3 regions of the Consotaella aegiceratis genome follow, and region 2 is predicted to be linked to each of the others. Evidence: predicted binding sites of a transcription regulator. Region 2 holds the regulator's gene; each other region holds the start of a gene.

Region 1 (9,740 bases), on a different contig from region 2:
GGCCAACGGGATAGAGCCGCTGTGTTCAGGTTGAATCGCAGTGTCGCTCCAGCCTCTCATTTCCACGCATGATGCCGAGGAGCGGCCGACGACGCCGCTCCTCGCTTCCTCGGACACGCCCATGTACCGCTTCCTGGCCAGGAGACTGGTTCTTCTCGTCGTGACGGTGTTCGCCATCACCGTCGTATCCTTCGCCGTCATCACGCTGCCGCCGGGCGATTTTGTCGATTCCGTCGTGCTGGAGGCGCGCAAGACCGGCGACATGATGACGCCGGGGGAAATCTCCGCGCTGCGCCACCAATATGGCTTGGACAAGAGCGTCGCCGCTCAATACGGCAACTGGATGAAGAACATCCTCCTCAGCGGCGATTTCGGATGGTCGTTCTTCTGGCATCGCCCGGTGTCCAGCCTGATCTGGGAGCGGCTCGGTCTGACCTCTCTGTTGTCGATCCTGACGCTGATATTCATCTGGGTGGTCGCCATACCGACCGGCATCTATTCCGCGGTCCGCAAGTATTCCTTGGGCGATTACGTGTTTACGGCAGTCGGTTTCATCGGCCTTGCCGTGCCGAACTTTCTGCTCGCACTGATCCTCCTGTACATTTCGTTCAAATATTTCGGACAGAGCGTCGGCGGACTGTTCTCCCCCCATTACGTCGACAGGCCCTGGTCGCTCGGCAAGGTGGGCGATCTCGTCAGCCATCTCTGGATTCCCATGGTCGTGCTCGGCACCGCCGGCACCGCCAGCGTCATTCGCACCATCCGTGCCAACCTGCTGGACGAACTGCACAAGCCCTATGTCGTGACGGCGCGCGCCAAGGGGGTTCCCGAGCGCAAGCTGGTCCTGAAATATCCGGTCCGCCACTCGCTCAACCCGTTCGTCAGCGGCATGAACGAAATCTTCGTCACTATCGTCTCGGGCGAAACCATCGTCGCCGTGGTCCTCGGCCTGCAGACGACCGGCCCGCTGCTGTTGGGCGCCCTCAAGTCGCAGGACATGTTCCTGGCGGCCACCCTGATCATGTTCCTGAGTTGCCTCGCCGTTCTCGGAACCCTGTTTTCCGATCTCCTGCTGATGGCGCTCGATCCACGCATCCGCCGGCAGGCCCGCGACGGAGAGATGCTGTGAGGCCGATACGCGTCGCCCGGTGCCTGCCCCCTGCGGCCACCCCCGGCACCCATCGCCGGGGCACAGGCTTCGGCCACATGGACCGCGCTCGGGGGACGTCGTGAGCGAACCGTCCGAATATGCGAGCTACGGGAGGCTCATCTGGCGCCGTTTCAAGCGCCACAAGCTGGGCGTGGTCGGCGGCATCGTCACGATGATGATCTATGTCGTGGCGCTCTTCGTCGAGTTCATCGCGCCTTATAATCCGGAGGATTTCTCGCCGCGGGCGCTGTTCTCGCCGCCGCAGGCGATCCGGCTTCTCGAATCTACGCCGGAGGGTGGCCGCCGGCTGCGGCTTCATGCCTTGGCGTCCAAATCGACCGTCGACTACACCACCGGCCAGCGCACCTATGTGCCGGATCCCGACCACGTCGTCGAGCTGGGTTTCTTCGTCAAGGGCGATCCCTACCGGATGTGGGGCTTCGTGCCGTGGGACCGGCATCTGTTCGGTCCCGTCGATCCGCATGAGCGGGTCTATTTCCTCGGCACCGACCGGCTGGGTCGCGACATGCTCAGCCGCACCATCTACGCGACGCGCATTTCCATGACGATCGGGCTCATCGGCGTCGGTCTGAGCCTGGTTCTGGGGCTCATCATCGGCGGCGCGTCGGGCTATTTCGGCGGCTGGATCGACGTCGTCATCCAGCGCGTGATCGAATTTCTCCAATCGCTGCCCTCCATTCCGCTCTGGATCGGCCTCGCCGCGGCCATTCCTCCGACCGTGCCGCCGGTAGAGACCTACTTTCTCATCACCGTCATTCTTTCGATCCTCGGATGGACGGGGCTCGGGCGCGTCGTGCGCGGCCGCTTCATGGCGCTCAAGGCGGAAGATTTCGTCGTCGCCGCGCAGCTCGATTGCTGTCCGCCGAGCCGCATCATCTGGCGCCACATGATCCCGAACTTCCTGAGCCACATCATCGCCGTGGTGACACTGGCCATTCCCGGCATGATCATCGCGGAAACCTCGCTCAGCTATCTCGGCATCGGCCTGCGCCAGCCGGTGGTGAGTTGGGGCGTGCTCCTGCAGGAGGCGCAGAACCTGCGCTCCATCTCGGCTGCCCCGTGGCTGTTCGTCCCGGGCGTCGCGGTCGTCGTCTCGGTGCTGGCGCTCAATTTCCTGGGCGACGGGCTGCGCGACGCAGGTGATCCCTATGAGACCTGAACCGCTGCTGTCCGTCGACGGCCTGACCGTTTCCTTCGACGGCGACGACCACCGTTTGTTGGCGCTCAATGACGTCAGCTTCGCCATTCCGCGTGGCAAGACGGTCTGCGTGGTCGGCGAATCCGGCTGCGGCAAGTCGCTGACGGCGCGCAGCATTCTGCGCATCCTCGACAAGAACGCCCGTATCGACGGCGGCGGCATCCTCTTCGACGACGCCGATGGCGAGCGCAAGGATCTCGCGCGCTTCAAGCCGAAGGCGCCCGACCTGCACGCGGTGCGAGGCAACAAGATCTCGATGATCTTTCAGGAGCCGATGACGGCGCTGTCGAGCTTCTACACCATCGGCAACCAGATCGTCGAAGCCGTGCGCACCCATGCCCGTATTCCCGAGTCGGAGGCGCGCGCCCAGGCGATCGAAGCGCTCACGGCGGTGGGCATGCCCAATCCGGAAGCGCGGCTCGGCGCCTATACGTTCGAGCTTTCCGGCGGCCAGCGGCAGCGCGCGATGATCGCGATGGCGCTCGCCACCAAGCCGCAGCTTCTGATCGCCGACGAGCCGACGACCGCGCTCGACGTGACCACGCAGGCGGTGATCCTCGACCTCCTGCGCGAGTTGCAAACGCGGCTGGGCATGTCGATGCTCTTCATCACCCACGATCTCGGCGTGGTCGCCGAAATCGCCGACGACGTCGTGGTGATGTATCTCGGCGAGGTCGTCGAACGCGGGCCGGCCGAGCGGATCTTCAATGCGCCGCAGCATCCGTACACCCAGGCACTTCTGGGCGCCGCACCGCGCTACGATCTTCATCGCGGCCACCGCCTGCCGGTCATTCCGGGCACCGTGCCGAGCCTGCACGAGCGCCCCGCCGGCTGCGCCTTCGTCAACCGCTGCCCCTTTGCCAAGCAAGGTGTCTGCGACCAAAGCCGGCCGCCGATGATCGAAGGCGAGACCGATGCCCTGTGCTTCTTCGCCGGTCGCCTGAGCGACGCAGCCCTCGCAGCGGCGCCGGCGATATCCACCAAGGCCGAGGCAACCCAAGTTCCGGTCCCGACGGCATCAACTCCGGCAGCTCCGCTGCTGGCGGCGCGAAACGTCTCCATGCATTTCCGTAAACATGGCGGCTTCCTGCAACCGCCCCTGCAGGTCACGCGAGCCGTTTCCGATCTGACATTGGCGTTGCGGGAGGGCGAGACCCTCGGCCTCGTCGGCGAGTCGGGCAGCGGCAAATCGACCTTGGGGCGCGTCCTTGCCGGTCTCTGGCAGCCGACGGCAGGCCGCGTCGTACTTCGCCGCAATGGCGAAGACGCCGACATCACTAGCATTCCGCAGGCCGAGCGCCGACAGGTCTGGCAAGATATCCGCATGGTCTTTCAGGATCCGTTCGGCTCCCTGAACCCGCGGATGAACGTCTTCGACATCGTGGCGGAGCCGTTGCGCATGGGGCCGGCCCGGATCAAGGACAAAAGCAGGCTCGTCGAACGGGTGGAGGAAGTGCTCGCCCATGTCGGGCTCGACCGGTCCCAGGCCAACCGCTACCCGCACACCTTTTCGGGCGGACAGCGCCAGCGGATCGGCATCGCCCGCGCGCTGGCGCCGCATCCGAAGATCATCATCGCCGACGAGCCGGTGTCCGCGCTCGACGTGTCGGTGCAGGCGCAGATCCTCAATCTGTTTCGGGATCTGCAGACCGAGCTCGGGCTCACCTATCTGTTCGTCTCGCACGATCTCAACGTCGTTTCCAACGTCGCCCATCGTGTCGCCGTGATGTATGCCGGACGTGTGGTCGAGGTCGCCGACACCGCCCAGATCTACTACCGGCCCCGTCACCCCTATACGGCAGCGCTTCTCGGCTCGGTGCTGACGCCGGAATACCGCGCCGAAAAGCCGGAGCGGCGGCCGATCGGCGGACATCCTCCCAATCCGATGGCCTTGCCCAAGGGCTGTTCCTTCGCTCCGCGCTGTCCGTTTGCCATGGATCTGTGCCGCCACGCGCCCCCGGCGCTCGAAGACGACGGCGCGGACCACGTGACGGCCTGCCATCGCAAGTCCGAAATCTCGCTGTCGGGCCTCCGGGGCCCTAACTAAGGCGGCGGCCCCTCCCCTTTCCATCGGCCGACATGGCACGGCGGCACGGTTCGCCGTCGTTCGCCGGCCGCCGGCAGCCCAACGGACCAGACAATGACGATCGTGTTTGAAGGCCGCCTGACGCTCGATGCCATGGCGACCCACCAACCCCACAGCTTTATGGTGCCCGCCGGGGTGCGAACGCTGAAGGCGCGCTTCACGCACGAACCGAAGCATCCCGGCGTCGGCGACATCCCGCATCAATTGAGCATCTCGGTCTATGGCCCGAACGGCGCACGCGGCACGCGACACAACAACGCCGACCAGAGCCCGATCATCTCGCAGGATTGGGCCTCACCCGGCTATCTGCCCGGACCGATCGAGGCGGGAGACTGGACCGTGGAGATCGACGTCCATCGCGTGCTGGCACCGGGCTCAGTCGCCTACCGCATCGACGTCGAATGGTCGGACGAAGCGCCCTGTTCCGAGGCCGAGCCAGCCATCGCGGCCGTCAAGGGAAACCGCCGGCGCGGTCCCGGGTGGTATCAAGGCGACCTGCATGGGCATACGCTTCATTCCGACGGCGGGCTCAGCGTCGCCGACTATTTGGAGCTGGCGCTCGAACGCGGACACGACTTCGTGGCGCTGACCGACCACAACACCGTTTCCGGACTGGCCGAACTCGCAGCGCGCGCCGGCGAGCGCATCACCATTCTCGGCGGCGAGGAGCTGACCACCTTCCATGGCCACGCGCTCGTGCTCGGCACGCGCGAATGGAGCGAGTGGCGGGTCAAGGACGGCAGCACGATGAGCGGGCTGGCGGACAAGATCACGGCCGACGAGAAGCTCTTCGTCATCGCGCATCCCAAGGCCGAGGGGCATCCGTTCTGCACGGGATGCCGCTGGGCCTATGCCGACGTGTTTCCCGGCCCCGTCCGCCATGTCGAGATCTGGAACGGCCCCTGGCACACGAACGATCTTCGCAACGAGCTCGCCGTGCGGCTCTTCTATCGCTGGCTCAACGCGGGTTATCGCATGCGCGCGACCACCGGCACGGATACGCATCGGCGGCGTCCGGCGACCGACCGGCTGGCTGTGCTGATGGTCCGCGCCCAGGACAACACGGAAGCCGAAATTCTGCAGGCGATCCGCTCCGGCCATTGTTATGTGACCAGCGGTCCGCGGATGGAGGTTTCGGCAGTCTCCGAGAGTGGCGAGACCTGCAGCATGGGAGACCTGATGGCGGCCGGTGCGGCGACGCTGGCCTGCTCGGTCAGCCGGGTCACGAACGGCGGCGGCGCATTTCGACTGCGCCTGATCCACAATGCCCTGGAGGTCGAGAGCTGGCCGGTCGCCGGTTCGGCGAAGGTCGAGGTGGCATTCACGACAAAGGACGGCGACTGGTTCGTCTTCGAATTGCGCGATGCGGCCGGCGAGCTTCACGCGCTGACCAATCCCGTTTTCATCGGCACCGAGCCACAGACCTGGCGCTGATCGAGCGGTCGTCGCCTCAGAAGTTCGGATCGTAATTGAAATAGATCGGGTTCGACAGGCCGATCATGTTGAGGCTCAACGCCATCGAGTTCGGCACTTCGGGATAGGGCGTCTGGGGGCCTTCCACCTCGACCCGGTAGTAGCTTCTCACGTCCTTTCCCGGCGTGTCGGTGAACTGCACCGACCGGGTCTCGGCATCCGTGGTGAAGAGGCCGAACACCTCGCGATCCTTGACCACCCGGACGGTATAGCACGCTCCGGCAATGCCGCCCCCGACCAGCCGGACCTCGAAGGTCACCGGGCTGCCATCGGGCTTGGCATTGTCGCCCATCATCATGTCCATCACGCCGTCCCGGTCGCGGTCGGCATAGAGTTCGACGCGGGGATTGCAGGGGTTCGCACTGACCGAAGCGCGCCCTCGGACCAGGGCATCGAGGATCGCCGGCTTGGTCCGCTCTTTCGCAAAGATCCAGGTGGTCGGTGTTCCCACATAGTTGGCGGTCGCCTCGATGCTGAGCGGCGTCGTCTGCTCGGGCGTGTCGGGCACGCCGTGATGGGAGTCGCTGCCGCCGCGTGCCCCGAGCATGCGGCCGGACTTCAGCATGTCGTCCCAGATCCGCACGCCGGGGACGTTCTTCGGCCAAACGCTGGTGTTCCAGATCTCGACGGAATCGGCCAGATCGAAGGAATAGCCGTAGTGGTTCTTGGTGCTCGGATGGTTGGCCGACATGTGGACGCCAAGCCTCTGCTTGAGCGCCAGGATGTTCCAATCGCGGTCGTCGCGCGCATCGAAGACGCTCTGGTGGTCGTAGGGCTCGGCCGAGAGGATGTTGACGTGACCGCGCGCCGCCGTCAGCTCGGCGCCGTGGAACAGGAGGAGCGTGTCGGACCTGAACTCCGGATCGCTCCACGTATGATGGGCGACGTCCCCGCCGACATGCACGTCGTGATCGGTGATCGCCAGATAGTCGAAGCCGAGCCTTTCGGCAAAACCGATGATCTTGGCTTCGGGATTGTTCGTCGAATCGAGACTGTGGCGCGAGTGAAGATGCCAGTCGCCCTTCAGCCACACCCCGTCGGTCATGTCGGGGTTTTGCGGAAGGGATTCAGGAATGCCGGGGATCATCGTCGATATCGCTTTTCGTCGAGACGGTCGTGAAGACCGATCTGTTTTTGGGCCGGGTCGGGTTCGGCGGCTCATGGCCATATAAGCCGGCGTGGCGCTATCATTGTTGCATGACGCTTTAACGGCATTCTTCGCCGAAACGAACCCCGCGACGGTAACCCAGACCGCGGCTTTCCTATTCGAGGCTGCGGCGAAACAGCCATGCCGACCCCGCCAGCGCCACGGCCGCGATCAGGACCAGCGGCACCGTCTGCTGCACCACTTCGTGCAAGGGAATGTCCTTCAGGAACACACCGCGCACGATGACCAGGTAATAGCGCAGCGGATCGATGACCGTGATCCATTGCAGCCACTCCGGCATGTTTTCGATCGGGGTCGCGAAGCCCGATAGCAGCATCGCCGGAACCATGAACAGGAAGGCGCCCAGGATCGCCTGCTGCTGGGTGGCGGCGAGCGCAGAGACGAACAGCCCGATGCCGGCGACCGCCGCGAGATAGAAGAGCCCGCTGGCGTAGAGCGGCAGCAGCGAGCCACGCAGCGGCACGCCGAACAGAAAGACGGCCGCGATCACATAGGCGGTCATGTGGAACAGCCCGATCAGCATCGGCGGCACCAGCTTGCCGATCAGGATCTCATGCACGCGCAACGGCGAGACCATCAATTGATCGAAGGTGCCGAGTTCGCGTTCGCGGGCGATCGACAACGCCGTCACGATCAGCCCAATCAAGAGCGAGATCGACGCCACGAGGTTGGGCACCATGAACCAGCGGAAGATAAGATTGGCGTTGAACCAGTTGCGCGGCGTCACGGCGATCGCCTGGCTGGCGGCCCGCTGACCGAGCGGCGTCTCGGCGGCGAGTGTCGTACCGATCTGCGACAGATATCCCGAGACGATCTGCGACGCGTTGGAGCGGCGTCCGTCGAGGATGATCTGCAGGTCGGCGGGCGAGCCGGCCTCGATGTCGCGCGAGAAATCCGGGCCGATCTGGACGGCGGCGATCACTGCCTGACGATCGATGGCGTCACGGATCTCGGCGGGGTTTTCCGCAACCGTCACGGTGCGAAAGGTGGTCGAACCCTCGACGCGCCGGACGAATTCCTGCCCCCAGGCGCCCCGATCCCGATTCAGGACCATGACGTCGACATTGCGCACTTCCAGCGTGGCCGCATAGGAAAAGACCAGCAGCTGCATGATCGGCGGCACGATCAGAATGACACGGCTCTTGGGGTCGCGCAGCACCGCCAGGAGCTCCTTGATGATGAGCGCCTTCAACCGCGTCCACATCTCAGGCGATCCGCTTTCTTGTGTTGCGCGCCGCCAGGACGAAGAAAATGGCGCCGATCGCCAGCATGGCGCCGATGGCGCGCAGGAACATCGGCCAGATGTCGCCGGCCAGGAACACCGATTGGAGGCTCGGGATCAGATAGCGCGCCGGCACGGCGTAGGTGATCCACTGGACGACCGTCGGCATCGAGTTGATTTCGAAGATGAAGCCCGACAGCAGAAAGGCCGGCAGGAAGCCGGTGATCAGCGCAAGCTGGGAGGCCAGGAACTGGTTTTTCGTCGCGGCGGAAATCAACAGTCCCTGGCCGAGCGCCGGGATCAGGAAAGCGGCCGACAGGCTGTAGAGCGCCAGGATCGAACCGCGGAACGGCACATCGAACAGCCACACCGAAAGCAACACGCACAAGGTCATCGCGGCAAGCCCGAGCAGGAAATAGGGCAGCACCTTGCCGATCAGCAGTTCGGCCGCGGTCACCGGGGTCGCCATCATCGCTTCCATGGTGCCGCGTTCCCACTCGCGCGCGACGACGAGCGAGGTCAGCAGCGTGCCGACGAGCGTCATGACGATGGCGACCGCCCCCGGCACCAGAAAGTAGCGGCTGGTCAACTCCGCATTGAACCAGAAGCGCGTCTCGATCTCGATGGGACTGCGCGCCGCCGCCCCCGCCTGTGCCTGTCTCTGCGCCTGCCAGTTGGCGATGGTCGCCCGGGCGTAGGACTGCACGAAATTCGCGGTGTTGGGATCGCTGCCGTCGACGATGACCTGGATTTCGGGCGTACGGCCGGCATCGTAGTCGGTGGCGAAGGACGCCGGAACGACGACGATCCCGCGCACTTTGCCCAGCACAAGATCGTCGGTGAATTCTCGCCGGTCGCGACCGACCGAGACCGCGAAATAGGGCGAGGCGGAAAAGCTCGCGGCCAGATCCTCGGTCACCGGCGTCGTCTGCTCGACCACCAACGCCACTTGTGTGCGCGCGACGTCGAGCGAAATGCCGTAGCCGAACAGAAACAACAGGATCAGCGGCAGGAGGACGGCGATGAGCAGCGTGCTCGGATCGCGCATCGCCTGCAGGCTCTCCTTGCGAACCAGCGACAACAGCCGAAAGCCACGGCCGCCGGCGATCGCACCGCTGCTCATGCCGCCTCCCTCCGTTGCTCGGTGTCCTGGATCAGGGCGATGAAGGCATCTTCCATCGTCGGATCGGGACGATCGGGCGTCGCCGCTTTCCTCTTCAGATCGTCGGGCGAGCCGAGCGCGATCGACTGGCCGCGATAGATCAGCGAGATGCGATCGCAATATTCCGCCTCGTCCATGAAGTGCGTGGTGACGAGGATGGTCACGCCCTTTTCGACGAGGCCGTTGATGTGGGTCCAGAACTCGCGCCGGGTGATCGGATCGACGCCCGACGTCGGCTCGTCGAGAAACAGGGCCTGGGG
Region 2 (9,740 bases):
GCGTCGGCCCTGACACCATCGACATCGCCAATGCTTCGCGCGCCATCAAGGACTCGGAGGTCGAGGCCTGCAAGGGCGCTGGCGTGACCGACATCCAGGAAGTCAAATTCGGCTATGACGGCATCGTCTTCGCCAGCGACATCAACGGCCCGGACTTCGCCCTGACGCCCGAGATGGTGTTCACGGCGTTGGCCGCAAAGGTCGTTCAGGACGGCAAGGTCGTCGACAATCCGTACACGAGCTGGGCCGAGGTCGATTCCAGCCTGCCGGACCAGAAGATTCTCGCCTTCATCCCGGCCGAGAACCACGGCACCCGCGAAGTCTTCTCCGAGAAGCTCCTGGCCGCCGGCTGCGAAAGCTCGGGCGCCCAGGAAGCCTTCGTTGCATCCGGCATGGACGAAAAGGCCGCCGGCGCCCAGTGCATGGCGGTCCGCAAGGACGGCGCCGCCACCGAGATCTCCGGCGACTATACCGAGACCCTGTCGCGCATCGATGCCGACAAGCAGGCGATCGGCGTGTTCGGCCTGGCCTTCTACGAGCAGAACCAGGACAAGCTGAAGGTGGCCACCGTGTCCGGCATCACGCCGTCGGTGGAGACCATCGCCAAGGGCGAGTACCCGGTGTCGCGTCCGCTCTACTTCTACGTCAAGAAGGCCCACATCGGCGTCGTCCCGGGTCTGGCCGAGTACGTGAACTTCTTCCTGTCCGATCAGATGATCGGCACGGATGGTCCGCTCGCCGACTACGGCCTGGTCCCGGCTCCGGATGCCGAGCGCGACGAGTTCCGCTCGAAGTTCGAGAACGGCGACACGCTGGGCTGACGTCTTGGCGGTCTGGCGGACGATCGGTCCGTCTGGAACCACGGGTATGGCCGTCAGCTCCTCGGGCTGACGGCCACTGTTGAGTGACGGGTGTGTCCATGGCCTCATCGAATGTCGAGGCAGTGCTGCCGCGGGCGCGTCGGGTGTAGGTAGGAGAAACCGGTGTCGACCTTCACCATCATCCTGATCGTATTGTTGATCGCGGCAGTTGGGTTCGTCCTGGCCCTGCGGCGCGGTCACGAACTGGCGTCCCGTTCGGAGCGCCGGCTGCATTCACGCCCGATCTACCACGCCACTTATGTTCTCTCCTGGACGCTGGTGCCGTCGCTTCTCGTGCTGGCGGCCTGGCTGATCGTCTCGCCGATCGTCATCGGGGCCGACCTGCGCGCCGAGGTGCCCGAACAGGACCTTGCCGAAAGCGGCCTGACCGCGGAACTCGCCCACGAGATGGTCTCGGCCATCGGAAAGGGTCTGCGGCTGCTGCCGTCCGACGAGCGCGACCAGGTTTCCGAAACCACCACGATCGAGGAACTGGTGCCGCTTCTGCAGCGGCGCGGCATGCCCGTCGCCTCCTCCTCGAAAAGCTTCATGATCCCGCTGGCGCTGCGCCAGAACCATCTGGAGGACGTAAGCCGCTGGCTGATGACCGCCGTGGTGATCGTGCTGGCGTTGCTCGGCGCCATCTGGGGCTATCGGCGGCTGGCGGTGCGGCTGAGGGCCCGCAACGGCGTCGAGGCGGTGGTGCGCACCGGCCTGATCGTCTGCTCGTCGATCGCCATTCTCACCACGGTCGGCATCGTCCTGTCGATGATCTTCGAGACCTTCGATTTCTTCTCACGCGTGCCGCCGCAGGACTTCTTCTTCGGAACGGTGTGGGATCCGGGCTTCGCGGGGGCCGGTTCGGGCGGCGTCGCCGGCCGGTTCGGCTTCATCCCGCTGTTCGCCGGCACGCTCTACATCAGCGCCGTCGCCATGGCGCTCGCGGTGCCGGTGGGGCTCTTCGCCGCCATCTTCATGGCCGAATACGCCGACGGCCGGACCCGATCGATCGTCAAGCCGCTGCTCGAGGTGCTGGCCGGCATCCCGACCATCGTCTACGGCTTCTTCGCCCTGATCACGGTCGGCCCTTTCCTGCGTGATCTTTCGGCCGAATTGGCCGGGCTCGTCACCGGCAACTACGCCAGTTTCATCCAGGCCCAGAGCGTGTTCACGGCCGGCCTGGTGATGGGCATCATGCTGATCCCCTTCGTCTCGTCGCTGTCCGATGATGTCATTACCGCCGTGCCCCAAAGCCTGCGCGACGGATCGCTGGGGCTGGGCGCGACGGAGTCTGAGACGATCAAGCGGGTGATCCTGCCCGCCGCGCTTCCGGGCATCGTTTCGGCGCTGCTGCTCACCGCCTCGCGCGCCATCGGTGAAACCATGATCGTGGTGCTGGCCGCCGGCGTTGCAGCCAACCTGACGGCCGATCCGTTCCGCGCGATGACGACGGTGACGGTCAAGATCGTCAATCAGTTGACGGGCGACCTGGAGTTCACCTCGCCGCAGACGCTGGTGGCGTTCGCGCTGGGCATGACGCTCTTCGTCATCACGCTCTGCCTCAACATCTTCGCCCTCTACATCGTGCGCAAATATCGGGAGCAGTACGAATGACGGACGCGACCGCCAACGGCTATCGCGCGGCCAGCGCTGCCCCGGCCCGGCGAGATATCGGCATCAAACGGCGCTATGCCGCCGAGCGGCGCTTCCGCTTCTATGGGATGGCGGCCATCGCGATCGGCATCCTCGCCCTGATCGCACTGCTTTGGAGCGTTTTCTCCAAGGGCTACACAGCCTTCTGGCAGACGGAGATCCATGTCCCGATCACCTTTTCGGAACAGGTGATCGATCCCAAGGGCACTGGCGGCAAGGACCAGATGGCCCTGCGCATGGCGGACTATCCGAAGCTCGCCCGCGAAGGCCTCGTCGCTGCTCTCGGCATCGATCCCGAAGACCGCAGCGCGGTGACGGAAGCCAGCAAGCTGATTTCGACCGGGGTGCGCGTCGATCTGCGCGAGATGGTCATGGCCGATCTCACGCTGATCGGCAAGACGCGGGAGGTCTGGCTCTATGCCAGTTCCGAGCTCGACAGCGCCCTGAAAGGCCAATACGACCTCTCGGTCGACGAAAGCCGGCGGCCGATCAGCGACCGACAGCTTCAGTGGGTCGAAAAGCTGAAGGACGAAAGTCGGCTCGAGCAGCGCTTCAACTGGGGCCTGTTCACCTTCGGAGCATCCAGCCGCGCCGAGACGGCGGGCGTCGGCGTCGCCATCGTCGGCTCGTTCTACATGATGCTGATCGTGCTGGTGCTGGCGCTGCCGATCGGCGTCGCGGCCTCGATCTACCTGGAGGAGTTCGCGCCGAAGAACCGATGGACCGATCTGATCGAGGTTAACATCAACAATCTGGCGGCCGTGCCGTCGATCGTCTTCGGCCTGCTCGGCCTGGCGGTGTTCATCAACTGGTTCGGCCTGCCGCGTTCGGCGGCCATCGTCGGCGGCCTGGTGCTCACCTTGATGACGCTGCCGACGGTGATCATCGCCACGCGCGCGGCGTTGAAGGCCGTCCCGCCCTCGCTGCGCGACGCCGCGCTCGGGGTCGGCGCCTCGAAGATGCAGATGGTCTTTCACCACGTCCTGCCGCTCGCCCTGCCGGGCATCCTGACGGGCACGATCATCGGCCTCGCCCAGGCGCTGGGTGAAACGGCGCCGCTGCTTCTGATCGGCATGGTCGCCTTCGTCGCCGACTATCCGGACACGCCGCTGGATGCTTCGACGGCCCTGCCGGTGCAGATCTACATGTGGGCCAACGAAGCCGAGCGCGCCTTCGTCGAGCGGACGTCGGGCGCCATCATCATCCTGCTTCTCTTCCTCGCCGCCATGAATTTGACGGCCATCTTTCTGCGCCGCCGCTTCGAGCGGCGTTGGTAGCAGCAACGGACCCTTGCCATGGAACAGACAGTGCCGACGCAATTTCAGGAGCCGGTCACCAGGGCCAACTGGCCGGTGAAGATGGACGCCAAGGACGTGTGCGTCTTCTACGGAGAAAAGCAGGCGCTCTACAATGTCGATCTGGAGATCCCCGAAAACCAGGTGACGGCCCTCATCGGGCCGTCCGGTTGCGGCAAGTCGACCTATCTGCGCTGCCTCAACCGCATGAACGACACGATCGACATCGCCAGGGTGACGGGCACCATCACGCTCGACGGCGAGGACATCTACGCGCCCGACCTCGACGTGGTGGAACTGCGCGCGCGTGTCGGCATGGTCTTCCAGAAGCCGAACCCGTTCCCCAAATCGATTTTCGACAATGTCGCCTATGGACCGCGCCTGCACGGACTCGCCCGGTCGAAGGGGGAGCTCGAAGAGATCGTCGCCACAAGCTTGCGGCGCGCCGGCCTGTTCGAGGAGGTCAAGGATCGCCTCAACGAACCGGGCACAGGCCTGTCGGGCGGCCAGCAGCAGCGTCTGTGCATCGCCCGCGCCATCGCCGTCTCGCCCGAGGTGATCCTGATGGACGAGCCGTGCTCGGCGCTCGATCCGATCGCCACCGCCAAGGTCGAGGAACTGATCGACGAGCTGAAGGAGAACTTCACCATCGTCATCGTCACCCACTCGATGCAGCAGGCGGCGCGTGTGTCCCAACGAACCGCCATGTTCCATCTCGGCAATCTGGTCGAGGTCGGCCCGACCGAGAAGATGTTCCAGAACCCGGACGACAAGCGCACCCAGGATTACATCACCGGCCGCTTCGGTTGAGCCGGCAGGAGGCACCATGGAAGAACATACCGTCAGATCGTACGACGAAGAGCTGCGCTATATCGTTCGCCGGATTTGCGAGATGGGCGGCCAGGCCGAGCGGCTGGTCGAGCGCTCGGTGACGGCGATGACGCGCAACGACCTGCCGATGGCGGAATCTGTCGTCGTCGAGGACGCGCTGCTCGACGCCGCCCAGCGCGAGCTCGACGAGCGCGCGATCCTCACCATCGCCAAGCGCCAGCCCATGGCGCAGGATCTGCGCGAGATCGTCGGCGCCATCCGCATCTCCAACGACCTGGAGCGCATCGGCGATCTCGGCAAGAACATCGCCAAGCGGGTGATCGCCGTGCACGACCATCCGCAGCCGCTGCAGCTGGTGCGCGGCATCGAGCACCTGTCCGAGCTGACGCTGGAGCAGCTCAAGGAGGTTCTGGACGCCTACGCCACGCGCGACTATCACCGCGCCGAGATGATCCGCGACAAGGACGAGGCGATCGACGCCATGTATACGTCGATCTTCCGCGAACTCCTCACCTACATGATGGAGGATCCGCGCAACATCTCGGCCTGCACGCATCTGCTCTTCAGCGCCAAGAACATCGAGCGGATCGGCGATCACGCGACCAACATCGCCGAGACGATCTACTACATCCGCACCGGCGCCCAGATGCCGATGGAACGCCCCAAGGGGGACCGCACGGCCTCCATGGTGGTTCCGCCGGAGGAGGGGGCAGCGACGACGGACGTCGAGGGTTAGCCGCATGAACGCACGTATTGTGGTGGTCGAGGACGAGGAGGCTCTGGGCCTCATCCTTCGATACAACCTGGAGGCCGAGGGTTATTCGGTCGACACGATCATGCGCGGCGACGAAGCCGACCTGCGCCTCAAGGAAGACGTTCCCGACCTTCTCATCCTCGATTGGATGCTGCCCGGCCTGTCGGGCGTCGAGTTGTGCCGGCGCCTTCGGACCCGGGCGGAAACCGAGCGCCTGCCGATCATCATGCTGACGGCGCGCGGCGAGGAATCGGAACGCGTCCGGGGCCTGTCGGTGGGGGCCGACGACTATGTCGTCAAACCGTTCTCGACGCCGGAGCTGTTGGCGCGGGTTCGCGGCATGCTGCGGCGCGTCAAGCCGGAGAAGATCGCCAGCCAGCTCGCCGCGGGTGACATCGATCTCGATCGCGAGACGCGCCGGGTTCGCCGGGCGGGGCGCGAGATCAAGCTCGGGCCGACCGAGTTCAAACTCCTGGAATTCCTGATGCAGGCGCCCGGCCGCGTGTTCTCCCGCGAGCAGCTTCTCGACGGGGTCTGGGGCCGCGACATCTATGTCGACGAGCGCACCGTCGACGTCCATGTCGGACGGTTGCGCAAGGCGATCAACCGCGGTCGCCAGCGCGATCCGATCCGCACCGTGCGCGGCGCCGGCTATGCCCTGGACGAGCACTTCGCGGCCAAGATGCCGGCCCGTGTCGACGGGGCCGCCGCGAGCAATTGAGGCTCGGGCACTTCCGCGGCGTTGACGACGGGCAGCGGCGCCGGCAAGTGTCTTTCGATGAATGGCTCGATCCCGACCCTATAGACTGGACGATGGTTCGGCATTGGTCGATCTCTGGCGGCAGACATGGATTGCCACCTATGAAGGGCAACTCGGCCGGCCCGCCACCGACAAGATGCTTGCGCAGCTTCGCGACCAGGGCTGTTCGGCGATGATCTCAGGCAACGACGAAACGGCGCTGTGTGCCGTGTGCGACGGCATGATCGTCGGCAGTGCGATTTTCGCCGAGCGGGGAGGGACGGCCTATCTATGGGGCATGTACGTCCATCCCGCATTTCAGCGTCAGGGGATCGGCGAAAGCCTGCTCGCGGCCGTGTCTGCGGCATGCTCCGGCCGGAGACTGGAAGTCCAGGTGCTGAAGACGAGCCTTGCGGCCCTTCTTTTTTATCGAAAAGCTGGATTTTCCGATCTGGGTGAAGTCGAGGCCGACATCATGCTGTCGGTGAAGGCGCAGGTGGTCGTCATGGGGCGGCGTCTCGACTCGGAAGTCTGAGCCGCCGCCTGGGCGTCCGGCCGCCGTTCCGACCTCAGGCCGAAAGCCGCTTGCTCATGTAGACGGTGGTGCCGCCGCGAAACGGCTCTTCGCGGTCGATCCCATAGCCAAGGCGTTCATAGAAGGCGACGTTCTCGGCGAAGGCCTTGTTAGTGTAGAGCTTGATCAGCCGGTACTGGAGTTCGGCCGCCACCGTCTCTGCGCGCGCCATCAAAAGTCGGCCCAGGCCCTGTTTCTGATGCTCGGGCGACACGGCGACATTCTCGATGAGCAGGGCATCGGGGTGGAGAACCAGCTCGACGAGGCCCAGAAGCACACTCTCCCGCTCGGCGAGATCGATGCGATGGGCGGCGACCGCCATCTCATAGTCGGCGGTCATCGGCAAGGGCTCGCGGCCGATCACCGGGACCCACTTGGCATAGGCGCGGCGGGTCAGCTCGCGGACCGCTGCGGCATCACCCAACCGGGCGGTGCGCCACGCGACGGCGTTGCTCATCGCAGCACCGCAGGGCTACGAGGATTTCGACGGGAGGAAAGACGACGGCTCAGCGAACGCGCCGCCGTTCGGAGGGCGGCTGAAAGGCGAGCTTGGCGTGGTAGGTGCAATAGGGCGAGCCGTCGCCCGCATGGTTGCCGCAAAAGCGGAAATCTTCAGAAAGCGGGTCGCCCAGCGGCCATTTGCAGGTCCGCTCGGTCAGCTGCACGAGGGTCAGGTTGCGCGAGATCGGCACGACTTCGCCGTTGCGGGGCTCCTCGACGGTTTCGGCCACCAGGTCCGTCATGGGCTCGGCCTTGAGCGCCGTCGCGCCGACCGAGCGCGGAACCGCCGCCGGACGCTGCTGCGCGATGCGCACGGTCGCTTCCACGCGCCGGGTATCCTCGACGATGGGCTCCACCACCTTGCCGGAATTGGCGGCCTGGCTGACCGCCGGCGCCTTGGCCCGACCCTCGAGCTTCAGCCGATGGACCTTGCCGATGACGGCATTGCGGCTGACGCCGCCAAGCTGAGCGGCGATCTGACTGGCACTCAGCCCCTCGCTCCAAAGCTGTTTGAGAAGCTCGACCCGCTCGTCAGTCCAACTCATCCAGAAAGCTCCTAAATTGGCTCGCTGGTGCGGCGTTCGGAATCCATTATCGTCCCGAGATCGAGATCCCAGGGGACATGGTACTATATGTACTCGATAACTAAAGTCTGCCGCACCAAATCTTGTGTTAATCTAAATTTAGCCCATCGGCTGACTCGCTGACAAGAGTCGGGCGGCCCTGACGAATCGGTTTATCGGTTTTTCCCCAGCTTGTCGGCTCGGTGGCACGGCTCCGACATGGCGATCGGACGGCCGATCGCGACGAGACATGATCGCGCAGCGGCGGGACTTTCATTGACAATTTGCCACGGGGCCGTGGTATACGCATCTTTCTTTAGATGCATGTACGGTGGTGTCGTCGAAGCCTGCCTTAGCGGCAGGCTTCCGTGTTTCGGAGACGGCCCGCATTTCTTGAAGAAGCTAAGCCCATGGCCCCGACGTCCGCAGAGCATTCGCCGCTTTATTCCACCTACGCCCGGGTGAATCTGCGCTTCGAGCGAGGCGAGGGCGTCTGGATCTACACCGACGACGGTCGCCGTTTCATGGATCTGTCGGGCGGCATCGCGGTGAACGCGCTCGGCCATGCCCATCCGCATCTGGTCGAGGTGCTGAAGAGCCAGGCGGAAAAGCTTTGGCACACCTCGAATCTGTTCGAGATCCCGGGGCAGCGGCGGCTGGCCGAGCGGCTGGTCGAGGCGACCTTCGCCGACCGGGTGTTCTTCACCAATTCCGGCGCCGAGGCGCTGGAGGCCTCGATCAAGACGGCGCGGCGCTATCATTACGTCGAGGGCCGTCCCGAACGCTATCGCCTGATCACCTTCGAAGGCGCCTTCCACGGCCGGACGCTGGCGACGATCGCCGCCGGCGGTCAGGCCAAATACCTGGAAGGCTTCGGCCCCAAGGTCGACGGCTTCGATCAGGTGCCGTTCGGCGACATTGCGGCGGTCGAGGCGGCGGTCACCGAGGCGACGGCCGGTATCCTGATCGAGCCGATCCAGGGCGAGGGGGGCATCCGTGCCGCATCGCCGGAGTTCATGCGGGCACTGCGCGACCTGTGCGATCGTCACGGTCTGCTCATGGTGCTCGACGAGGTGCAGACCGGCATGGGCCGCACCGGCCGGCTGTTCGCGCACGAGGCGTCCGGCGTTACCCCGGACATCATGGCGGTGGCCAAGGGCATCGGAGCGGGCTTCCCGCTCGGCGCCTGTCTGGCCACGGAAGATGCGGCGCGGGGCATGACGCCCGGCACCCACGGAACCACCTATGGCGGCAATCCGCTGGCCATGGCGGTGGGCAACGGCGTGCTCGATGTCGTTCTCGCCGACGGCTTCCTGGAGCATGTCCGGGACGTCTCGCTGCTCTTCAAGCAGTCGCTGGCCTCGCTCAAGGACCGGTATCCCGAAATCATCGAGGATGTCCGGGGCGAGGGGCTGCTGCTCGGCATCAAGCCCAAGCTCGGCAATGCGGCTTTTGCGGCCGCGCTGCGCGACCAGGGCGTCCTGACGGCGCTGGCCGGCGAGAATGTCGTGCGCCTGCTGCCGCCGCTGATCATCAAGGCGGACGAGGTCCGCGAGGCGACGGGCCGGATCGAGGCCGCCGCCGCCTCCCTTTCATCAGAGACAGAGCGGCAAGTTGGATGAGTGAGCCCATGTCCAAGTCCCAACAGCCCCGGCATTTCCTCGATATCGCCGAGACCAGCCAGACCGAGCTCCGCTCTATCCTGAACGATGCCGCCAGGCGCAAGGCGCTCGGCCGCGACGGGCCGAAGCCGCTCGACGGCAAGGTGCTCGCCATGGTGTTCGACAAGCCGTCGACGCGCACGCGCGTCTCCTTCGATGTCGGCATGCGCCAGCTCGGCGGCGAGACGCTGTTTTTGTCCGGTGCTGAGATGCAGCTCGGCCGCTCCGAGACGATCGCCGACACGGCGCGCGTGCTGTCGCGCTATGTCGACGTCATCATGATCCGCACGACCCGGCATCAGCGCCTGC
Region 3 (9,740 bases), on a different contig from region 2:
CTTCATGGTGCTGACCGTCTGGCAAATCATCCGTCGACGACGGGATACCCCCGACCGCCACAACGAAAAGCGCGCCGCCAGGGCGCGCCTTGAGATTGCGGCGAGATAACCCTGTGACAGGGAAATGTCAACGCTGGGTGCTTCGTCTTGGTCGTCCGTCCGGACCAGCAGGGCAGGGGCGTCGGCAATCGCCTGCTGTACGAGGCCGAGCGGCGGGCCGTGGACGGTGGTGCGAGCGAACTGGCCCTCGACACCTCGGAAGGCGCCCATCATCTCATCGACTGGTACGGCCGAAAGGGTTTCGCCTTGGCCGAAACCGTCCAATGGCGCGGAAAGACCTATCGAAGCGTGATCATGAGCAAGCCGCTGCGGAGCGCCTGACCCGCAGAGGCGACGGGTGACCCGAGGTCGGTCGCCTCAGGTGCCCGCCGGTCCCGTCAATCGGGTGAGATGGCCCATCTTGCGCCCTGGCCGGACATCGCCCTTGCCGTAGAGGTGGAGCATCAGATGCGACTCGGCGAGAAAGGCGAAGGCCGTCGTGGCTTCGTCGCCGATCAGGTTCTCCATCACGCAGTCGGAGTGACGCGCCGTCGAGCCGAGCGGCAGTCCGGCGATCGCGCGGATGTGTTGCTCGAACTGGGAGACCGTACAGGCGGCCTCGGTCCAGTGGCCGGAATTGTGGACCCGCGGCGCGATTTCATTGACCAGGAGATGGCCGTCCGCCGTCTCGAAGAGTTCGACCCCGATCACGCCCACATAGGAGAGCCGTTCGAGGATCGTCGCGGCGATCTTGCGGGCCGCCGCTGCCGTGGTCGGCGAAATCGAGCCGGGCACCGTGGACGTGCGCAGGATACCGCCGCGGTGCACGTTCTCCGCCGGATCGAAGCTGGCGATCTCGCCGGTGGGGCTGCGTGCGGCGACCACCGACAGCTCGCGCACGAAGGCGATGCGCTTTTCCAGGATGCTGGGCACGCCGCCGAGCTGGGCGAAGGCGTTGCCATGATCGCCGCTGCGGTCGATCGCCACCTGGCCCTTGCCGTCGTAGCCGAACCGGCGCGCCTTCAGGATGCAGGGGCCGTCGAGGTCCTGGAGCGCGTGGTCGAGCTCCTGCGGATCGTCGATCGCCCGCCAGGGCGCCGTCGTCAGGCCGATGCCGTTGAGGAAGGCCTTTTCGGTGACCCGGTCCTGGGCGATCTCCAGCGCGTCGACGGGCGGATAGACGGGAACGTCCTGCCCCGCGCGACGCATCGGTGCCACCGGCACGTTCTCGAATTCATAGGTGACGACGTCGGCGCGGCGTGCCAACTTGATCAGCGCCACCGGATCGTCGAAGGCGGCGGCGATCGTCTCACCGGCGGTCTGCGCCGCCGGGCAATGCCGATCGGGGTCGAGCACGATGGTTCGAAAGCCGAGGCGCGCGGCGGCCATCGCCAGCATCCGGCCGAGCTGTCCTCCTCCGACGATGCCGATCGTCGCGCCGGGCCCGAGCACGGAAAGGCTCATTCGGTTGGATCCGGCACTTCGGCGACGGCGGCCGCGCGGGCGCGCTGCCAGCGATCCAGCCGCTCCGCGAGTTCAGGGTCGGACAGCGCCAGGATGCGGGCCGCCAGCAACGCCGCGTTGACGGCGCCGGCCCGACCGATGGCAAGCGTGCCGACGGGCACGCCGGCGGGCATCTGGACGATCGACAGCAGGCTGTCCTCGCCGGACAGGGCACGGCTCTCGACGGGCACGCCGAGCACCGGCAGCGGCGTCAGCGAAGCCGTCATGCCCGGCAGGTGGGCCGCGCCACCGGCGCCGGCAACGATCACCTTGAAACCCTGCTCCCGGGCGCTGCGGGCAAATTCGTACATGCGCTCGGGCGTGCGATGGGCCGAGACGATCCGCGCCGCGAAGCTGACCTTCAGCTCATCCAGCGTATCGGCGGCATGGCGCATGGTCGACCAGTCCGACTGGCTGCCCATGATGACCGCGACATCGGCCGGCCCGGTGGACAGATTCATGCGGTGATGTCCGGGATGATCTGGTCCTCGATTTCCCTCAGCCTGTCGCGGATCGCCAGCTTCTTCTTCTTCATGCGTTGGACCTGCAGCGGGTCGCTGCCGACCCTGACCATGGCGCTGATCGCAGCGTCGTAATCGGCGTGCTCCTGGCGCAGCCGCGCGAGCTGCAATCGAAGGACTGCCTGCTCCTGATCCGACATCCGTGTTTCCTCTGTTTATGCCGCCGTCCAATCGGCCTTCCGGTAAGGATTAACGACGGTTCGCACGCCATACCAGCCGGAAAGGAATCATGAAACAGTCGCAAAAAAGCCGTTCGACAGTGTGACCCTCTTATGACACCTTAAAGGTGCTCATGCAGCCTCCCGATGCGCGGCGCAACGGGAGAACGATCAGAAGGAGGTACCATGTCCTTGGATGTCCGTCTTGCGACGCTGGAACAGCGGCACGCTGCCCTTGATCAGGAGATCATGGCGGCGCAAGCAAAGCCAGCCATGAGCGATGCCGAGATCAACGACATGAAGAGGCGCAAGCTTCAGCTGAAGGACGAGATCGAAAAGCTGCGTACCAAGTATCAATAAGCCTGGAAGCGAGGCTGGATGCGGCGCGTGTCGCGTCCAGCCCGGCCTTTTCAAGAAGGCCGGATCACCATAGGCCGAGGCCTGCCGCGCCGTCATAGGCGAGCTTGAGACCGACGAGGATGAGCAAGCTGTAGGTTAAGGCATAGAAGCGCTTCGGATCGATCCGCTTCACCAGCCAGACGCCGGCCAGGGTGGCCACCAGTGCGAGCGGCAGAAGCACCGCCGACGTCAGGAGGTTTTCCGTCGAAAGCTGGCCCAGCAGGTAATAGGGCAGGAGCTTGGACGCGTTGATGGTCGTGAAAAGGATCACCGACGTGCCGACGAACAGCGTCGGGGCCAGGCGCAACGGCAGGACGTAGACCTGGAACGGCGGCCCCCCGGCGTGGCCGACGAAGCTGGTGAAGCCGGTGATCGCGCCCCAGAACATCCCGCGCGGTGTCGATTGCGGCTTTTCCTCGGTGCGGTGGCGCAGCACGAAGAACCACTCCAGAACGAACCAGACGGCCAGCAGGCCGATCACCAGCTCCACGCCCGTCTCCGGGATCAAGGCGGCGGTGGTGTAGCCGACGGCGACGCCGACCAGCGCGGCCGGCAGCATGGTCACGAGCACCCTGCGATCGAACGTGCCGCGCCAGGCGAACAGCCCGATCCAATCCATGAAGACCAGAATCGGCAGCAGGATGCCGGCTGCCGTCACCGGCGAAATGGCGAGCGCCATCAGCGGCACGCCGACGATGCCCATCGAACCGCCAAAACCGCCCTTGGCGAGACCCACCAGGATCACGGCCGGAATGGCGCAGAGATAGAAGTACGGATCGGTGATAATCATGGCAGCCTGAACGGCGGGAGAGCCGTCATCGATAGGCGCTCGCATCGTCGGAGGCAAGGGCGGGCGCCGGGCGTTTCCGGACAGGAAATCGACCATGGCGAAGGCGACTGTCCATTGAGTTCGTGCGGATTGGTCGGCGGCACGCAGAGTTTTCGCTTGATTTCCATGGCGGCTTGCCCTTTCGACGGGAATTCGAAAGTCTTCATCAACGGGACTCGCGCGCTTTGCGGAAATATCTCGTCCCGGCGACCATCCTGGTCGTCTCCAGCGCTTTTGCGCTTGCCCTCGCGGCGCTGGTCTGGCGTTCGAGCGCGGAGGGTGACCGGCTGCGCTTCGAAGGCTTCGCGGACGATGCGGTGAGCCGGATCGAAAACCGCCTCGATCTGCATGTCTCGTTGCTCGAGGCGACGCGCGCCTATCTCCTCGTCACCAATGGCCTGCACGACCGCGACGGCTTCCGGGCCTACGTTGCCGGGCTTGATCTCGCGCATCGTTACGGCGGCATCCAGGGCATCGGATATGCCGAAGCCGTCCTGTCCGACGACACGGCTGAGGTCAGCGAATTTCTTCGCGACACCTACGGCCTGGCTCAGGGCGTCTGGCCGCCGGACACCGATCAGCCGGCGCGTACGCCGATCGTGCTTCTGGAGCCGCAGGACCGGCGCAACCAGGCGGCGATCGGCTACGACATGTTCGCCAACGCGATCCGGCGCGAGGCCATGGTGCGCTCGGTGGTGAGCGGTGCGCCGTCTGCAACCGCCCCCGTCGAACTGGTGCAGGAGATCGACGAGAACCGTCAGACCGGCTTTCTCATCTATCTGCCGTGGAACGTCGGTGAAAGGCCGCAGGATGAAACGCAGGCGATCCTAGAGGCGGGCGGCTTCGTCTATGCGCCGTTCCGGGTAGGCGATCTCATCGCCGCGGCCTTGTCCTCCGGTCCGTCCTTGCCGTTGACCCTCAAGATCTACGACGGCCGGGTCACGCCCGAGATGCTGATGGTCGACACGGCCGCCGCCGGATTGTCGTCGGCTGAAGCCGGAGCCCCGGAGTTTGCGACGCAACGCAGCATCGATGTCGCGGGCCAGACCTGGCTGGTCGAAATCGCGCCCAGTGGCGGCTTCCGGCAGACGGCATCCGATATGCCGGCGGTCCTGCTGGCCGTGCTCGGCCTGGCGCTGTCGATGCTTCTCGCGGTTCTGGCGTTCCTCCAGGCACGGCGTGCCGAAGCGGTCGCAGCGCTGGCCGAAGCCAGCACGCAAAGTTTGGCGCAGAAGGATCTGCTGCTGCGCGAGATGAACCATCGGATCAAGAACTCGATCACCCGCGTTCTTGCGATCGCGCGACAGACGGGCCGGAATTCCGCCGATCTCGACGAGTTCATGACATCGTACACCGCGCGCCTGCGGGCGATGGCGACCTCGCAGGAAATGCTGATGCGTTCGGGGCGCCAGGAGGCGACCATCCGCGATCTCCTGCATGCCGAACTGGCCCAGGTCTTCGGCGAGGACCTGCGCAATTGCACGCTGATCGGCCCTGATGTCGAGGTTCATCGAACCGCGGTCCAGCCGCTCGGCCTCACCTTCCACGAGTTGGCGACGAACGCGCTGAAATATGGAGCGGTGCTGGAGGACGACGGCACGCTCACGGTCGATTGGAGACGCGAGGGAGACCACATCGCCTTCGACTGGATCGAGCGGAGCGCCCGTCGCACCATTGCCTATGATCCGAACCGCAAGGGGTTCGGCACGCGTCTGATCGACATGAACATCGAGCGTGAGCTGGGCGGGCGGATCGAGCGGACGTTCGAACCGATGGGTTTGGTGGTCCGTGTCCGGTTTCCTGTCGGACGGGCGAGGGTCGATCCGGAAAACGCGATCATGACGGCCGTCGAGGCGGAGGCGTGACGGAGGGCCGCCGGCCGAATCCAGGCGGACAACCTTCGGGCTGCACCGCTCAGGGCCGCGCTCCTCGAACGCTCCGACGAATTGGGCGCCGCCGAACGTCCGTATTCGGTCATTCCCCGCGATGGCGCTTGGTCGGCACGGCCGTTTTGGCCATTTCGTGACTGCAGGGTCTGGCGCTTCGTGCGGTCATATCCAGGCAGCGCATCCTCCCGGGTCGTCCTCGGCAGCCGGTACAAGCACTGGTGCGGCGATCACCATCTCGTCACTGTCATCGAATCCTCATGGTTCGCGCAGATTGGGGCACGGTGCAGGCGGCAAAAGGCTTTGCCTGCCCGTGACGAAGGAATGGTTTTCATGCAATCCGACAGAGCAGAGACGACGGATGCCGCACGGTTGGCGGACCTCGTGAATTCGGCCTATCGAGGCGTCGGGGGCAGCCTCGGCTGGACCCATGAGGCGGAACTGCTCTCCGGCAGTCGGGCCGCTCCCGACGATATCGCGGCGTTGATTGAGAGCGAAACGACGACGGTCCTCGTGCGTTGGGATCCGGAGGATCGCACACGGGCGCTCGGTTGCGTCGCCGTCGAGATGGACGGCGCGGGCCATTGCACGATCTCGATGCTGGCCGTCGCGCCGGACGGGCAGGCCAAGGGCCTTGGCCGAGCGGCGCTCTCGGATGCCGAAGCGTTCGCCGCTGAAATGGGTGCCGGGATCGCCAAGATCACTGTCGTGCGACAGCGGGAATCGCTGATCGCGTGGTACGAGCGGCGTGGCTATCGCCGGGTCGGCGTCGAAAACTTTCCGTATGGCGACGACAGCGTCGGCGTGCCGCTGCGCGAGGATCTCGGTTTCATCGTTCTGGAAAAGCCGCTCCAGCGTCGCTGAGAACGAGCACACGTCCACGCGCCCGCTGCCGATCGGCGATGAAGGAGCGGGCGTCGTGGTCCCGCTTGCGATTGGCCCGGCGAGCCCTTAGAGAACCAGATCGAATTCGCGGTCAACCGGAAAGACCCATGTCCGATCAAGCCGTTCGCCCTCGCCTGGTGCTGGCCACGACGCCCCTGCCTGACGGGCCGGCAGGCGAGGAGGCCCTGCGCGCGGCCTTGTCCGGCGGCGATGTCGCGTCGGTCCTGATCGATCCGGCGGGACGGGATGCCGCTTCCTATCAGCTGTTTGCCGAACGGCTTTTGCCGCTGGCGCAGGCGGCCGGCGCCGCCGCCATCGTCGTTGACGACACGCGCTGCGCCGGCCGGTTGCAGGCCGACGGGTTGCATTTGACGTCGGGCGACGTCGACGAACTGGCCGACGCCATGAAGCGCTTCGCTCCCAAGCTCATCGTCGGGGCCTCGGGCTTTTCGACGCGGCATGACGCGCTCGAGGCCGGCGAACGGATGCCGGACTATCTCATGTTCGGCCGCCTGGGTGGCGACACGCATCGCGAGCCGTACAAGAAAAACCTCGAACTCGCCGCCTGGTGGGCGGAGCTGGTGGAGATTCCGGCCATCGTTCTGGGCGGCAATGCCCTGGAGACGCTCGACATGGCCATCGCCACAGGTGTCGAATTCATCGCGCTGGCGACCGCCGTGTTCGCGGACGGCATCGACCCGGCCGAGGCGGTGGCGAAGGCCAATGCCGTTCTCGACCGCCTTGCGGACGGTGCGGCGTGAAACGCCGGCTCGCCGATCTCGCGGCGATCGCGCTGCTCTTGTCTGCATCGCTGCCGGCCGTGCCCGACGCATCCGCCCAGGACACGCCGCCGGCGGCGGCTGCCGGGCCGGACAGCCCGGCTTCACAGAGCGACGAGGCGGGCGCTGCCGATCCGTCGGAGCCGGGAGCAGCCACGGGAGCCGAAACGGAGCCGGCGGCCGGCGGCGAGGACGCCGAGCCGAGCGCGAATGCGGGTCCCAGCAAGGCCGATATGGCCTATGGCGCCTTCCAGCGCGGCTTCTATCTGCGGGCGCGACAGCTCGCCGAACCGATCGCCAAGCTGGGTGATCCGGCGGCCCAGACGCTGCTTGCGGAGCTTTACGATCGCGGTCTCGGCGTGCGCCAGAACGAGGAGGAGGCGGCGCGCTGGTATGAGGCGGCAGCCGAGGGGGGCAATCCGGCGGCCCAGTTTCGCTTCGCCCTCATGCTGCTCGATGGCCGGGCGGTCGACAAGGATCCGGAGCGGGCCCGCGTGCTGATGAAGCAGGCGGCCGATGCGGGCGATCCGCTGGCGCAGTTCAACTACGGACAGATGCTCGTCCAGGCCTCGCCCTCCGGCGGCTTCGCCGACGCGATGCCGTATTTTCGTTCGGCGGCGCGGGCCGGCGTGCCCGATGCCCAATACGCGCTCGCCGAGATGCTGGCCAACGGCAAGGGCATCGAGGGCACCGACGAACGCGCCGCACGACGCTGGCTGCGAGCGGCCGCGGCCGGCGGATACGATACCGCCCAGGTCGAGATCGGCATCTGGCTGATCAATGGACGCGGCGGCCCCGCCGATCCCGAAGAAGGCTTTCTCTGGCTGAAGCGGGCGGCCGAGGGCGGCAATCCGATCGCCTTCAACCGGGTGGCGCATCTCTACAAGGACGGCATCGGGGTGGCGCCGGACAAGATGCAGGCCGCCAAATGGGCGGTGCTTGCCAAGCGCGCCGCCAACACCGACCCGGAGCTCGACGATTTCTTCCGGGGGCTGGACGAGGGCCTGCAGCGCCAGGCGCTGGAAGCCGCCAACCGATTCCGCTCCGGCTAGCACGCGAATGGGCTGGAAGACGGTCGCGCGGCGATGCGCGGTAAAATGACGGTCATGTCCCGTCCGGACCAAAGGGGCGCCAGGTCTTTGTTTTTCCTTAGGGCTGCGTCTTCGACGCCCACTGATGCCGTGAGGCCCTGCCGCTGAACGGGTTGGAGCGCGTTCGCCGACCGCAGCGGGCGGGGTAAGGGCCGATTATCACGTGTGTGGCAATCGACGGCATCGCGTATCGCGTGTACTTTCGACATGAGCAGCCGCCGCGCCGGGGCCGTCCCGCACCGGGATGGTACGGCCAAGACGACCGGTTCGGAAGTGAACGGCAAATGGCCAATATCCTCGTGGTCGACGACGATCCCCTGATCCAGGGCGCCGTGCGAGCATCCTTGCAGCGCCACGGTTTCGCGGTCGCCCTTGCCGGAGATGGGGTGGAAGGACTGGAGATTTCTGCGCGCTGGCCGATCGATCTGGCGATCGTCGATCTCTTCATGCCGAACATGGAGGGCATCGAGACGCTTCGAACCTTGCGCCAGCGGCAGCCCGATCTGCCGGTGATCGTGATGTCGGGATCGATGCAGGCAAGTGGTCCCCGGCCGCCGGCCGGCACCAACGGCAAGCGGCCCGATTTTCTCTCCATGGCGGTCGCACTCGGTGCCTGCGCGACGTTGCAGAAGCCGTTTTCCTCCGAAGAGCTGAACGACATGGTGGTGCGTCACTGCAAGGCGGCGTCTTAGGAGCGAGGCAGGACCGGATGGATGTCGGGCGTTTTTCGTGATCGCCGAGGAGTTGGGGCGGCACCGTCGGCGAAGCCGCGGTCTTGGCCCTTCGGCCGATCATTGAGCCTGTTCAGCCGCCTTGCCCTGGCGATGGCCGCGGTGGTGATTGCCACTGCGGTCACCATCGGCCTCATCAGCGCCCTGACCCTCAAATCGTTTGTCACACCGCGAGCCTTGCAACGGATGGAGTTGCATCTGCTCGTCCTGAGCGCCGACATGCGGCAGGCGGTGGACGGAGCCGGCGCCGATCTTCGGGCCTTGCAGCAGGCGAGCGGGCTTCAGGGGATCCTGCGGGCGCGCCGAGACGGCGGTGTCGATCCTGAAACGGGCTGGACCGACGCGGTCTGGCGGCGGCAGCTCTCGAACCTCTTCGCGGCGGAGCTGGAGGCCAAGCGAGCCTATCTTCAGCTCAGGGTCATCGAGGCGGCGCATGGCACGCGCGAGATCGTGCGGGTCGATCGGTCCGGGCCCGAGGGCGAGGTTCGCATCGTCTCCGACGACGAGCTGCAGACCAAGGGCGATCGGGACTATGTCGGGCAGACCATGACCTTGCCGATTGGCGCGCTGTTCGTTTCTCCGTTCGACCTGAACCAGGAATTCGGCGCCATCGAGCGGCCGTTTTCTCCGGTCGTCCGGGTGGCGATGCCGATCGCCGATGGGCGCGGCGGCACTTTCGGCATCCTCGTCGTCAATATCGACATGAAATATTTTCTCGACGCGATTCGAGAACAGAACGGTTCGAGCCGGCGCATCTACCTCGTCAACGCCCGGGGCGATTTGCTTCTGGCGCCCGACGCTTCGCGCGAGTTCGCATTCGAGCTCGGCGGCCAGGCCCGGCTTCAGGACGATTTTCCGTCCTTGGCCGATCCCATCGAACGGCATCGTTCGTTTCAAGGTGTCGTCGAAGACCGTGAGG

The links. The regulator PhoB, encoded in region 2, activates phosphate uptake and scavenging genes when phosphate is short. The targets are predictions, from matches to a motif close to TGTCATNNANCTGTCAT.
Region 1: SMD10_RS05635 (CehA/McbA family metallohydrolase) is a predicted target of PhoB. The motif match lies at 7,126-7,142, and genes of this name have one in related genera.
Region 3: SMD10_RS15105 (YdcH family protein) is a predicted target of PhoB. The motif match lies at 2,325-2,341, and genes of this name have one in related genera.

The regions. Positions count from the first base shown of each region.
Region 1 is NZ_JAZHFT010000005.1:58,847-68,586, forward strand. Features, by position in the region: gene SMD10_RS05615 (ABC transporter permease) at 122-1,129, shown strand; gene SMD10_RS05620 (ABC transporter permease) at 1,230-2,330, shown strand; gene SMD10_RS05625 (ABC transporter ATP-binding protein) at 2,320-4,416, shown strand; gene SMD10_RS05630 (CehA/McbA family metallohydrolase) at 4,510-5,889, shown strand; gene SMD10_RS05635 (CehA/McbA family metallohydrolase) at 5,906-6,973, opposite strand; gene SMD10_RS05640 (ABC transporter permease) at 7,191-8,300, opposite strand; gene SMD10_RS05645 (ABC transporter permease) at 8,302-9,441, opposite strand; gene SMD10_RS05650 (ATP-binding cassette domain-containing protein) at 9,438-9,740, opposite strand, start outside.
Region 2 is NZ_JAZHFT010000013.1:69,481-79,220, forward strand. Features, by position in the region: gene SMD10_RS11330 (PstS family phosphate ABC transporter substrate-binding protein) at 1-821, shown strand, start outside; gene pstC (phosphate ABC transporter permease subunit PstC) at 984-2,474, shown strand; gene pstA (phosphate ABC transporter permease PstA) at 2,471-3,790, shown strand; gene pstB (phosphate ABC transporter ATP-binding protein PstB) at 3,872-4,618, shown strand; gene phoU (phosphate signaling complex protein PhoU) at 4,635-5,375, shown strand; gene phoB (phosphate regulon transcriptional regulator PhoB) at 5,380-6,114, shown strand; gene SMD10_RS11360 (GNAT family N-acetyltransferase) at 6,176-6,667, shown strand; gene SMD10_RS11365 (GNAT family N-acetyltransferase) at 6,702-7,163, opposite strand; gene SMD10_RS11370 (GcrA family cell cycle regulator) at 7,213-7,752, opposite strand; gene SMD10_RS11375 (aspartate aminotransferase family protein) at 8,181-9,392, shown strand; gene argF (ornithine carbamoyltransferase) at 9,401-9,740, shown strand, end outside.
Region 3 is NZ_JAZHFT010000022.1:16,295-26,034, reverse strand. Features, by position in the region: gene ykgO (type B 50S ribosomal protein L36) at 1-6, opposite strand, end outside; gene SMD10_RS15125 (GNAT family N-acetyltransferase) at 148-381, shown strand; gene SMD10_RS15120 (5-(carboxyamino)imidazole ribonucleotide synthase) at 418-1,503, opposite strand; gene purE (5-(carboxyamino)imidazole ribonucleotide mutase) at 1,500-2,003, opposite strand; gene SMD10_RS15110 (YdcH family protein) at 2,000-2,203, opposite strand; gene SMD10_RS15105 (YdcH family protein) at 2,408-2,581, shown strand; gene SMD10_RS15100 (sulfite exporter TauE/SafE family protein) at 2,646-3,410, opposite strand; gene SMD10_RS15095 (CHASE domain-containing protein) at 3,635-5,314, shown strand; gene SMD10_RS15090 (GNAT family N-acetyltransferase) at 5,669-6,199, shown strand; gene SMD10_RS15085 (thiamine phosphate synthase) at 6,328-6,981, shown strand; gene SMD10_RS15080 (tetratricopeptide repeat protein) at 6,978-8,051, shown strand; gene SMD10_RS15075 (response regulator) at 8,375-8,782, shown strand; gene SMD10_RS15070 (sensor histidine kinase) at 8,885-9,740, shown strand, end outside.